3 regions of the Nocardia sp. X0981 genome follow, and region 1 is predicted to be linked to each of the others. Evidence: riboswitches for the same ligand, from Rfam matches in the RefSeq annotation. Region 1 holds a riboswitch; each other region holds the start of a gene.
The links. Region 1 has a riboswitch for S-adenosylmethionine ahead of ACYR7D_RS20485 (aminotransferase class V-fold PLP-dependent enzyme). Riboswitches for the same ligand answer to the same signal wherever they lie in the genome.
Positions count from the first base shown of each region.

Region 2: another riboswitch for S-adenosylmethionine. It lies ahead of ACYR7D_RS04480 (rhodanese-like domain-containing protein); the one in region 1 lies ahead of ACYR7D_RS20485 (aminotransferase class V-fold PLP-dependent enzyme).
Region 3: another riboswitch for S-adenosylmethionine. It lies ahead of metX (homoserine O-acetyltransferase MetX); the one in region 1 lies ahead of ACYR7D_RS20485 (aminotransferase class V-fold PLP-dependent enzyme).

Region 1 covers NZ_OZ372435.1:4,669,756-4,673,962, forward strand. Annotated here, with positions in the region: gene ACYR7D_RS20480 (WGR domain-containing protein) at 1-1,419, opposite strand, end outside; SAM riboswitch class IV at 1,666-1,779, shown strand; gene ACYR7D_RS20485 (aminotransferase class V-fold PLP-dependent enzyme) at 1,827-3,140, shown strand; gene ACYR7D_RS20490 (polysaccharide deacetylase family protein) at 3,306-4,169, opposite strand.
Region 2 covers NZ_OZ372435.1:1,027,659-1,031,865, forward strand. Annotated here, with positions in the region: gene ACYR7D_RS04470 (FAD-dependent oxidoreductase) at 1-1,234, opposite strand, end outside; gene ACYR7D_RS04475 (Rv0361 family membrane protein) at 1,463-1,933, shown strand; SAM riboswitch class IV at 1,998-2,110, shown strand; gene ACYR7D_RS04480 (rhodanese-like domain-containing protein) at 2,128-2,544, shown strand; gene ACYR7D_RS04485 (O-succinylhomoserine sulfhydrylase) at 2,541-3,755, shown strand; gene ACYR7D_RS04490 (HAD-IIA family hydrolase) at 3,915-4,207, opposite strand, start outside.
Region 3 covers NZ_OZ372435.1:2,404,960-2,409,166, reverse strand. Annotated here, with positions in the region: gene ACYR7D_RS10390 (hypothetical protein) at 1-215, opposite strand, end outside; gene ACYR7D_RS10385 (NADP-dependent isocitrate dehydrogenase) at 302-1,519, opposite strand; SAM riboswitch class IV at 1,794-1,904, shown strand; gene metX (homoserine O-acetyltransferase MetX) at 2,159-3,304, shown strand; gene ACYR7D_RS10375 (DUF3017 domain-containing protein) at 3,427-3,672, opposite strand; gene cycA (D-serine/D-alanine/glycine transporter) at 3,971-4,207, opposite strand, start outside.

The DNA.
Region 1 (4,207 bases):
GAGGCGGCGGATATCTCCACGAACCCGGTAGAAGCCGCCGCGCGCCGCCTCGACCACCTGATCGACCACATAGCGGGCACCCGGCTGCCGGATATCGCGGGGGAATTGCACGTTCCAGTCGTGCCGGTAGCCCGGTGAGACGATATGCACCCGCATCCTGCCACCCTGATCGACGCATTCGACGACGATGCCGCTGCCCGGATCGGTGGCCACCTCCACGCTGCTGCGCGGCACCACCGCCGCCATTTCCGGCGCCTTCACCGACCGCGTCGGTGGCAGCACACCCTGTTCCGCGCTACGGACGACTTCCTCTCGGACATCGAGGCAGGCCAGCGTGCCGGTGGTGGTGACCAGGTACAGCCTTTCGTCGTGGTATTGCATCGAGTACGCCGAGCCGCAGCCCGTGCCCAGTTTCCAGCGCCGGTTTCCCGCCGCGTCGAAGCAGTAGACGGAGGAGTAGTTGTCCCCGGCGAAGACATAGCGACCGTCCGGGGACGTGGCACACGAGTACACCGCGGCATCGCATTGGAAGGAACGGTCCGAAGCACCGTTCTTATCGATCAGGCGTACCTGGTTACGCGCGGTGCCCGCGTAGACGGCGGCGGCCTCCTGCCAGCCGAAGAGCACCGCGCCGCCGGTATTCCGGTGCCATCGGTGTTCACCCTCGACCAACCCGTACTTGGTGACCCCACCGGAGTGCCCGTGGTATACGCCGTCGGCATCGATACGGACCATCCAGCCCGAGTCCCCGGCGCTCCGCCGGGCCCACAGGGATTCCTCCTCGTGATCGATCACGGTGAGACCGCCCTCCCGGTCCGACACACCCAGGATTCCGTCGTGGATATCGAGCCAGTAGATATCCACATCGGCGGCGATATCGTAGGCCGCGTGCGGTACCTTGCCGGACAGGTCGTAGACCCGGCCGTCGTCGCATCCGGCATAGATCCAGAAATCGTCGGCGACAATGCATTTCACCGCGTCCGGCAGGCGGAAACGTCCCGTGACGGCTCCGTCCGGGGTCAATGTGAACACATCACCCTGCTCGTTGCCCACCCAGCAGCGGCGCTCGTCGACGAAGATACCGAACGCCGCCGCGCCCGAGTCGAAGGTCCACAACAGCGGGGCCGAGCGTGCCGTCGAGCTCCGGCTGGTGATCGTGCGCCGGGAGACCGGCCGGCGTGACCGCGCCCCCGGCACAGCGGGTGCGTAACCCTTGCGCAGCTTCTCGCCGATCTTCTTCGCCGCGGCCGATTGCGCCTTCGCGCCGGTGGCGAAGGAACTCACCTTGGTCTGACCCTGGTCTCCGATACGCCCGTAGCGGATGGTGACCTGGGTATCGGCTACCACTACTTCGTAGAACTTGTGTGCCGAACCGCCTTCCTCGGACAGTTCGAGATAGGTGGTATCGCTGATGGTCATTCGCAGAGCCTCGGTGGTCGTCGTTGTAGAACGCCGCGAAAGTAACAGGGGGGACCGACATCCGGCGCCGCGGCGGAACGCCGGGTAGTGGCCGCGGTACCGGAGACGATGTCGCCGCGGACCCGCCCGCCGATCAGATGATCCGGACTTGTCGCGGCGGAGGCGAAATGGGCCGTTCGCCGAGCGCGGAGCCGCGGCCGGTGGTCCGAGTTGACAGGATCGCCGGCATCTGACAACCTCGCACCAGGTCATGAGTGCCAGCATCGAGCCCCGGCTTGCTGGCCGGCAACCCTCCTCCGCGGTGGGGTGCCCCGGGTGACGACCTGGCCGCTGCTCGACCGAGCGTGGCAAGCGCGGACTCCGTTTCCTCGAATGCTCCGGAGTCCCTGAATCGAAGGGATTGCGCCATGACCGCTGCGCTCCATCACACCGCAACACTCGCCCGCGTCACCGGATGTGATCTGCGAGTTCCCCTGGTGCAGGGGGGAAGCCGTACCTACGCCAATTTCGACTACGCGGCCAGCGCACCCGCGCTGGCGCAGGTCGGGGAGCGGGTTGCCGAACTGTTGCCGTACTACGCCAGCGTCCATCGTGGCGCCGGGTACGCCTCACGGGTGTCCACACACTGCTATGAGGCCGCGCGGGACACGGTGGGTCGCTTCCTGCATCGGGCGGACGACCAGGTGGTGGTGTTCACCCGGAACACCACCGATGCGTTGAATCTGCTGGCCGGATGCGTTCCCGGCGATACGGTGGTGCTCGATATCGAACATCATGCGAACCTGCTGCCCTGGACCCGGCGGGGGCGGCGGGTGGTGTGTGCCGCGGATACCGTGGCCGAAACACTCCACCGCCTGGCCGCGGAATTGTGTGCGAAACCCGCCGCGCTCCTCGCGGTGACCGGGGCGTCCAATGTGACCGGTGAGGTACTGCCGTTGGAGCGGCTGGTGCTGCTGGCCCACCAGTGCGGTGCGCGCATCCTGGTGGACGCCGCGCAGCTGGCACCGCACCGGCGGATCGACCTGCGGGACAGCGGTATCGATTACCTGGTGTGTTCCGGGCACAAACTGTACGCACCGTTCGGGGCGGGGGTGCTGGTCGGCCGCCGGGACTGGCTCGATACCGCGGCTCCCTATCTGGCCGGTGGTGGAGCGGTCACGGAGGTGACCGCGGCGGAGGCGACGTGGGCGCTCGCGCCGCAGCGGCACGAAGGGGGATCGCCCAACGTGCTGGGCGCGGTGGCGCTGGCCGCCGCCTGCGACGTTCTCGCCGGCATCCACGAGGGCGCCCAGGCGCGAGAACGCCACCTCACCCAGCGTCTGCGCTCCGGTCTGGAGCGTATTCCGGGAGTCCACTGCCTCCGGGTGTGGGCCGACAGTGCCGACAGCGTGGGGATCGTCGCGTTCACCGTGGCCGGATTCGAGGCGGGCCGGGTGGCGGCCTATCTGTCGGCCGAACACGGGATCGGTGTGCGCGACGGCCGGTTCTGCGCGCATCCGCTCCTGGCCCGTCTGGGTGTCGACGCCGCACTGCGGGCGAGTATCGGCCTGGGGACCACCGACGAGGACGTCGACCGGCTGCTCGACGCGGTGGGCTCGCTGGTCACCGACGGGCCACGCTGGGAGTACGTCTGCGACGGCGGACGCTGGGACCCGCTCCCGGAGACCCGGCCAGGGCTGGACAGTCGGTCGGGGCCCGGTGCCGCGGCGTGCGGGATATGAGAATCGGGGCACCCTCCGGCGCCGTCGCACCGGGCCAGGCGCGACGGCGCGCGTCCGGCGGGCCGAACAGCGCTCGCCGGCCGCGGCACCGAGCACCCGGTGCCGCGGTGGCGGACGGGGTGTCCGGAGTGGACGATCACCCGTTCGGCGGGACGTACTTCCGCGCTACCGGCCGGTCCGGGCAGCGGCGTAGTGCGCGGCGATCTCGTCGCTGGTGGTGAGCCAGACCCCGGGATGATCCACGATATGGTTCAGGGCCTCGTCCAGGTACCTGGTCCGGAATGCCTGTCCGATCACGAACGGGTGCAGGGCCAGGGCCATCACCCGGCCGCCGGCCTCGGCATCCTGCCACAGTTGGTCGAGCTGATCGCGGACCATGCGGACGAAATCGGGGCCGCTCAGCCCCGTACCGAGGAAAAGGGTGTTGTCGTTGAGCTCCACCGAGTACGGCATGCTGAGCAGGCCCGGAACCCGCAGCGGGTAGGGCTGATCGTCGTTGGTCCAGTCCAGCACGTAGTCGATACCGAGTTCCCGCAGCAGCGTGGGGGTAGCGAAACTTTCCGTGAGCGCGGGCCCCATCCAGCCGCGCGGCCGGGTTCCGGTGGCCCGCTCGATGGTGGTGAGCATCTCGGCCAGGTACTCGCGCTCGTCCTCGGCGAGCTCCGGCTGGAGCACGGAGTTGTTCTTTCCGTGCGCCAGCCAGGCCCAGTTCCGCTCCCGGCCGGCTTCGACGATCCGGGGATAATGCTCGGCCGCCTCGGAGTTCAGCAGCGCGCTGGCGCGGATACCGTGCCGGTCCAGGACCTCGAGCACCCGCCAGAACCCGACCCGGGGTCCGTAGTCGCGCCAACCGTAGTTCAGCGGATCCGGCACCAGGCCCGCGGTCCCCGCGAAGATACTGGTGGAGGGCCGGTCCACCTGGTAGTGCTCGATATTGAGTCCGAGGTAGAAAGCGACGCGCGCACCGCCGGGCCAGCGGATCGGTTCGCGGTCGACGATAGCGCTGTAGTCGAACAGGTCGTTGTCCATACGGCTATGGTCGAAGATTCACACTGATGTGAAGGTCA
Region 2 (4,207 bases), 2.7 Mb from region 1:
ACTCGAGCACCGCCTCGGGCTCGGGGTTCTCGGCGGCGGTGAAATTCTTGCTGTCGTCGAGGAGGCAGGCGACCGTCTCGTTCGCGTCACCCTTGGTGTGACCGATGAGGCCGACCGGACCACGTTTGATCCAACCCGTCACGTAGGTGCCGGGCATGTAGCGGGCGGCACCGTCGGCATCCTCGTCGACCAGCACACGGCCCGCCTCGTTCGGGATGACCCCGGCCTGGTCGTCGAACGGCAGTTCGGAAATGTTCTGGGAGAGGTAGCCGACGGCACGGTAGACCGCCTGCACATCCCAGTCCTTGAACGTCCCGGTGCCCTTGACGTTGCCGGTGCCGTCGAGCTGAGTGCGCTCGGTACGCAGCCCCACGACCTTGCCGTCCTCACCCAGGATCTCGGCGGGGGATTCGAAGAAGTGCAGGAACAGCTTGTGTGGCCGGTCACCCTGGTCCCGGATGGCCCACTGCTCCAGAGTGTTGGCCACCATATCGACCTGCTTGGAATGACGGCGCGCGGCCTCGGAGCCCTCGTCGTAGTCGATGTCCTCCGGGTCGACGATCACCTCGATCGTCGGCGAATGGTCGAGTTCGCGCAGCTCCAGCGGAGTGAACTTGGCCTGCGCGGGCCCACGGCGACCGAATACGTGCACCTCGACGGCTTTGTTCGCCTTGAGGCCGGTGTACACGTTCGGCGGGATCTCGGTGGGCAGCAGTTCGTCACCGGTCTTGGCCAGGACCCGCGCCACGTCGAGGGCGACATTGCCGACCCCCAGCACCGCGACCTTCTCCGCGTCCAGCGGCCAGGTGCGCGGCACATCCGGGTGGCCGTCGTACCAGGACACGAAATCGGCGGCACCGTAGGAACCGTCCAGGTCGATACCCGGGATGGGCAGCGCGCGGTCGGCATTGGCACCGGTGGAGAAGATCACCGCATCGTAGAAGCGGCGCAGATCGCCGAGGGTGATATCGGTGCCGTAGTCGATATTGCCGAGCAGGCGCACCTGCTCCTTGTCCAGCACCTTGTGCAGGGCGGTGACGATACCCTTGATCCGCGGATGGTCGGGCGCCACGCCGTAGCGGATCAGTCCGAACGGCGCGGGCATCCGCTCGAACAGATCGATCGAGACCTCGGCGTCCGACTTCATCAACGCGTCGGCGGCGTAGATCCCGGCCGGACCGGCTCCCACGATCGCGATCCGAAGCGGGCGGTTCGCTTCCTTCTGCTCGGTCATCTGTTACGCGCACCCTTGTCGGTCGAAAGAATAACTGGCGTTGTTGTTAGCTTAGGCTAAGTTGAAGCGTGGCTGTATGCGCCGTCATCGCGCCGTCGGCGGGCAGCTGTTCGCCGTACGTCTTCCCACGTCTTCCGCGGTAACCGTCGTGCGGCCACGCGCGGTCCCCCGCGATTCTATCGGGACGCGGGCGTATCGCCGATGCGGGGACCAGGGATGATCGACAGTATGAGCGATGCCGGACCCGCCGACGAACAGGCAGCCAGCGAACCGGAAGGCACCGAGCCACCGCGCACGATTACGCCGTTCGTCGTGGCCGCGGCACTCGCGGCCCTCGTTCTCGGCGGTGTACTCCTGGCCGGGCTACTGAAGCCCGTTGAGAAAAATGTCACAGATTCCGACCGGATCGCGGGCGCCGTACGCGAGTTCGCCGACGCCAGCGGCCGCTACGGGCTCCAGCCGCCGGAGCCGGCGGTCTGCCGCGGCTTCGACCCGTCCCGGTCCCCGCTGGCGGGCCGGCTCGAACCCGGCGAGACCGGATCCGACGTCGAAATCGAAACTTTCGGCGATATCCGGGTGACCGGCGAGGCCGCGACCGTCGTCGTCACCAGCCGGGTCGAGGACACCACGGAGACCGCCACCTGGCATCTGACCCGCTCCGCGGACGGCTGGCTGGTGTGCAACCAGCCGGTCGGCTGAAGCCGTCCGGCGTCGTCAACCCGCGTTTGACAGAGCCCCACCCGCCCGGCAATCTCAGGAGCTGGGTCATGAGCATCAGCGCCAAGCCCCGGCTCGCTGGTCGGCAACCCTCCTCCGCGGTGGGGTGCTCCGGGTGACGACCTGGCGCGCATCGAACCGATGCGGCAAGTGCGGATTCGCAGGAGGTGCCACGCATGAGTTACGCAGGGGATATCGCCCCGCAGCAGGCCTGGGAGATCTTGACCGATAATCCCGACGCCGTCCTGGTGGACGTGCGGACCGAGGCCGAATGGAAGTTCGTCGGAGTACCCGACACCAGTTCCCTCGACCGGCCCACGCTCTTGGTGGAATGGGTCGACGGTTCGGGCGCGCGCAATACCGATTTCCTCGACCAACTGCGCAAACTGCTGGGTGAACGTCCGGCCGACGCACCCGTGCTCTTCCTCTGCCGCTCCGGCCAGCGCTCGGCCCATGCCGCCGCCACCGCCACAGCGGCGGGCATCGCACCTTCCTACAACATCTCCGATGGTTTCGAGGGCCCCCTCGACGAAACCGGTCACCGCGGCGGCGCCGGCTGGCGGGCGGACGGACTCCCGTGGCGGCAGTCGTGATCAGCGGCGGTGCGTTCGAACGGAAACTGCCGGATGGGGTCGGACCGGCCACGCTGGGCGTACGCGGGGGCTTGAACCGATCCGGGTTCGAGGAGACCTCCGAAGCGCTGTACCTGAACTCCGGCTTCGTCTACGAGAGCGCCGAAGCGGCCGAGGCCGCCTTCACCGGTGAAGTCCCCCATTTCGTGTACTCCCGCTACGGCAACCCGACCGTGGCCGCCTTCCAGGAACGGATGCGCCTGCTCGACGGCGCCGAGGCGTGTTTCGCCACCGCCAGTGGAATGGCCGCGGTGTTCGTCGCGCTCGGTGCGCTCCTCGGCGCGGGCGACCGGCTGGTCGCCGCGCGCAGCCTGTTCGGCTCGTGCTTCGTGGTGTGCAACGAGATTCTGCCGCGCTGGGGTGTAGAAACGGTTTTCGTCGACGGTGAGGACCTCGACCAGTGGGAGGCGGCACTGTCGCAGCCCACGGCGGCGGTGTTCTTCGAAACCCCGGCCAACCCGATGCAGACGCTGGTGGACGTGCGCAAGGTCTGCGAACTCGCCCATGCCGCGGGCGCGAAGGTGGTACTGGACAATGTCTTCGCCACCCCGCTGCTGCAACGCGGTTTCGACCTCGGCGCCGACGTGGTGGTGTACTCGGCCACGAAACATATCGACGGCCAGGGCCGGGTGCTGGGGGGCGCGATCCTCGGGACCGAGGAATACATCGAGGGCCCGGTCAAGACGCTGATGCGGCACACCGGTCCGGCACTGAGCCCGTTCAACGCCTGGACCCTGCTCAAGGGCCTGGAAACCATGCCGCTGCGTGTACGGCAATCCACCGAATCCGCCCTGCGGATCGCACGCTACCTGGACGAACACCCTGCGGTGAGCTGGGTCCGGTACCCGTTCCTGGACTCCCATCCGCAGTACGACTTGGCGACCGCGCAGATGAGCGGCGGCGGCACCGTGGTCACCTTCGAGCTGAAAGCCGCCGCGGACACGGCCAAGAAACGAGCCTTCGAGGTGCTCAACCGGCTGCGGATCATCGATATCTCCAACAATCTGGGCGATTCGAAATCCCTCATCACCCACCCCGCCACCACCACGCATCGCGCGATGGGGCCGGAGGGGCGGGCCGGTATCGGGCTCTCGGACGGGGTGGTCCGGATATCGGTGGGCCTGGAGGATATCGAGGATCTGCTGGGAGATCTGGACCAGGCGCTGAGCTGAGCGGAGGGCGGCACGTCCGGCGCCTTCGCACACCCCGCGGGGGTTCACGGCAGCTGTCGGAGCCCGAAGGTCTCCTCCATGGAGAGCCGCTGCACGCGCTTCGGAGCCGGGGTGCGCCCACCCTCGGAGTCGATAGTCCGCGGGGTCTCGGGAGCGGGATCAGTCCGGTGGGGCGGTGAAGGGCGTTTTCACTCGACCCACCAGGTCGGCGACGGAGTTCAGGACCATGGTGGGGCGGTAGGGGTACTGCTCCACCGAGAGGCGGCTCGAAATTCCCGAGGTCACCAGAATGGTGCGGATACCGGCCTCCATTCCGGAGATCACATCGGTGTCCATCCGGTCGCCGATCATCACACTGGTCTCCGAATGCGCGCCGATACGACGCAGGGCCGACCGCATCATCAACGGATTCGGTTTGCCGATGTAGTACGGCTCGCGGCCGGTGGCGCGGG
Region 3 (4,207 bases), 2.3 Mb from region 1:
TGCTCACCGGTGGCGGAGACCGCCGGGCCCAACCGCTTCGCCATCTCCTCGGCTATCCGGCGCAGGCCGTCGATCACCGATGCCTCGGCGAGCGGATACGACGGCGCGGAGCCGGCCCTGGTGTTCGCTTGTACGGCGATTTCGGCATGGGCAATTCTGGCCCGCGGGTTCGTGCCCGGACAACCGCGGGCGGCTTCCCAGCCGAGGCGTACCACCGGGACACCGCGACCTCGCCTCCCCGGGAGCCGGCACGCGGGTGCGCGTGCGGACACCACGGAGGCGAGGTCGTTTCCGAACGCTCCTACTTCAGCGCACGCGCCAGGTTGGCGTCCAGCGCCGCGAGGAACTCCTCGGTGGTGAGGTAACCCTGGTCCCCGCCGACCAGCAGCGCCAAGTCCTTGGTCATCTGCCCACCTTCGACGGTCTTGATGACGACGTCCTCGAGGGTCTGCGCGAAACCGATGACCTCGGGGGTGTTGTCCAGCTTGCCGCGATGCTCGAGACCACGGGTCCAGGCGAAGATCGAGGCGATCGGGTTGGTCGAGGTCGGCTTGCCCTGCTGGTGCTGGCGGTAGTGCCGGGTGACGGTGCCGTGGGCGGCCTCCGCCTCACAGGTCTTACCGTCCGGGGTCAGCAGTACCGAGGTCATCAGGCCGAGAGATCCGAAGCCCTGAGCGACCGTATCGGACTGCACATCGCCGTCGTAGTTCTTGCAGGCCCAGACGTAGCCGCCCTCCCACTTCATGGAGGAGGCGACCATATCGTCGATCAGCCGGTGCTCGTAGGTGAGGCCGGCCGCCTCGAACTGGGTCTTGAACTCCGCGTCGAAGACCTCCTGGAAGGTGTCCTTGAACATGCCGTCGTAGGCCTTCAGGATGGTGTTCTTCGTCGACATGTAGACGGGGTAGTTCTGCTGCAACCCGTAGTTGAACGAGGCGCGCGCGAAGTCTTCGATCGACTTCTTGAAGTTGTACATACCCATCACGACGCCGCCGTCCTCCGGCATCTGCACGACCTCGTGCACGATCGGCTCACTGCCGTCCTCGGGGGTGAAGGTGAGGGTGACGGTGCCGGCCTGGAAGACCTTGAAATCGGTGGCGCGGTACTGATCGCCGAAGGCGTGGCGGCCGATGATGATCGGCTTGGTCCAGCCGGGAACCAGACGCGGAATATTGGAGATGATGATCGGGGCACGGAAGATGGTGCCGCCGAGAATGTTGCGGATCGTGCCGTTGGGTGAACGCCACATCTTCTTGAGGCCGAATTCCTTGACCCGCGCCTCGTCGGGGGTGATCGTCGCGCATTTGACACCCACGCCGTGTTGTTTGATGGCGTTGGCGGCGTCGATGGTGACCTGGTCGTCGGTCTTGTCGCGGTATTCGATGCCGAGGTCGTAGTACTCGAGGTTCAGGTCGAGGTACGGGTGGATCAGCTTGTCCTTGATGAACTGCCAGATGATCCGGGTCATCTCGTCGCCGTCGAGTTCGACGACGGTGCCTTCAACCTTGATCTTGGACATGGATCTTCGTGTCCTCCTAAGACTGGTGCCCTCATTGCACGGCCAGGCGAACACGCTTGTGAGCGGACCCCAGCTGTTCAACAGACAACGTATACATCCCGCGTTGTCCACGAGACGTCTGATGTAACCAAGACGAGCGTACTGCTTGTGGTGGCCTCACGCTGTAGCCAGCCCCCGCTGTGAGTTCTCACAGCAGTGAGTCGCGCCACAAGATTACCCGGTGGGCACGTATCCGATTTCGATCCCTAACGGCGCCCGGCTACCATATTCAGCAGGTCATGAGCGCCAGCATCAAGCCCCGGCTCGCTGGCCGGCAACCCTCCTGCTGCGGTGGGGTGCTCCGGGTGATGACCGGGCTCCCGAGAGCCGGGAGCAAGCGCACGTCAGGAGGTCGTCGATATGCGCCGGTGTCGGCCACGTTGATCGTGGCGCCCCCGCGTTTCGGCGAGCAAGCCCCTATTTTCTGGAGCACGATATGACCGATGGCAGTATCCCCGGGACGACCGCTACCCGAGCGACCGGCCGGAGAACGCCGGCCGGTTCGCGGAGAGCGTGTCGTCGCACGAGCGGGCGCACAACGGTGATTCATACGCTTCGCACATCACCGCGCCGTACCGCCGCTCCAGTGGAAGCCATCGCGTGAAGGTGGGCACCGAACCGACCACGGACCGGTCCGTGGCCCAGTTACCGCCACCCGACGGCCGGCTCGGTTTCGTCGATATCGGTCCGCTCACCCTGGAGAACGGGGCCCGGCTGCCGGAGGTGCGGCTGGCCGTACAGCGCTGGGGCGAGCTCGCGCCGGCCAAGGACAACGTGGTGCTGGTCGAGCACGCGCTGACCGGCGACTCCCACGTGGCGGGCGATCCGGACCCGGACCATCCCCAGCCGGGATGGTGGAACGGGATGGTGGGCCCGGGCGCGCCGATCGATACCGACGAATGGTGCGTGGTGGCGACCAATGTGCTCGGCGGATGCCAGGGCAGCACCGGTCCCGCCTCGGCGGCGCCCGATGGCGCCCCCTGGGGGTCGCGATTCCCGGAGATCTCCATTCGTGACCAGGTGAGCGCCGAGGTACGACTGTTCGATCTACTCGGGATCGACCGTCTGGCCGCAGCGGTGGGCGGTTCCATGGGTGGGATGCGCGTGCTGGAATGGATGCTCGGGGCGCCCGATCGCTTGGCCGCCGCCCTCGTCCTGGCCGTGGGCGCCCGCGCCACCGCCGACCAGATCGGTACCCAGACCACCCAGATCGCCGCGATCACCGGCGACCCGGACTGGCAGGGCGGCGACTACCACGGCACCGGTCGCGCGCCGATGACCGGAATGGGAATCGCCCGGCGGATCGCCCATCTGACCTATCGCACCGAGGCCGAACTGGACAGCAGGTTCGCCAACAACCCGCAGCCCGGCGAGAATCCGTGGGACGGCGGCCGCTACGCGGTGCAGAGCTATCTCGAGTACCAGGCCGAGAAACTGTGTAAACGGTTCGATCCGGCCACCTACGTACTGCTCAGCGAGGCGATGAACCGGCACGATATCGGCCGCGGTCGCGGCGGGACGACGGCCGCGATGGCCGCGAATACGGTGCCGTGCATCGTGGGCGGTATCGATTCGGACCGGCTGTACCCGCTGCACACCCAGCGAGAGCTGGCCGAGGGCCTGGCCGGCTGCCGGCATTTCGAGATCATCTCTTCCCGGGACGGCCACGACGCCTTCCTCACCGAGGCAGCGGCCATCGGAAAACTGCTGGTCCAGACGATGAACCTGGCCCGCACCAGCCGCTGACCCCGCAACGCGCCGACCGAGGCCCAGCCCGCGCACGGCCGGAGCGGAGGCGGAGGTACGCCCGAGCAACACAGCTGGGCGGAGCCCATCCCCAGCCGCGCACGGCCGGAGCGGAGGTACGCCTAGCTCACCCCGAGCGTGTTGATGGTGGCCGCGAGGAAGACGATTGAGCCGCCCAGCAGGGTCAGCGCCCCTACATCGAACGGTTTGCTGCGTACCGCGAGCAGCCCCACCCGCACGGTCGGCAGGCACAGCCGGAACGCGGCGGCGATCAGCGTGGCACCACCGAAGAACAACGCGCCACGGCGCCAGCGGTCCTGTGCGACGAAGACGACCGCCACGAGGATCACCGCTACCACCACGACCATCGGCAGATGGCAGCGGAGGAAACCGGCCGAGCTGTTGCCGGTGCCGGGATCGTCGTCGGTCGGGGTCACGGCGTCGGTCACGGGGGCGATTGTTCCAGATCCGGTGGGTCGGGTCTGCACGAGCGGCCCGTACTCCCGGGCCCGTGGACCGAATTCCCAGGCGAGGCCTTCGCGAGCGGCCCGGGTGCGGGCGGCACGCACCACCGGCCGGTGCGGCCGGTGGGCCTACGGGCGGCGCCGCGCAGCCCGGCCGACCGGCTGACGCCACCGCCCGATCCGGCCGGTGATACGACCCGGCTCAGCGCAATGCGGCGGTTTCGGCGCGCACCTTCTCCCGGTGCTGCTCACGCAAGGCCTGGTGGTGCGGGCTGCGCCGGACCACCAGGTAGGCCACGCCCAGTACCGCGAACCACACCGGGGTCACCAGCAGGGCCTGCAGAGTGTCGCTCTCCTGGGTGAGCGCCCAGACCAGGAAGGCGAAGAACGCCAGCACCGCCCAGACCATCGGGATACCACCGGGCACCTTGAACGTGGA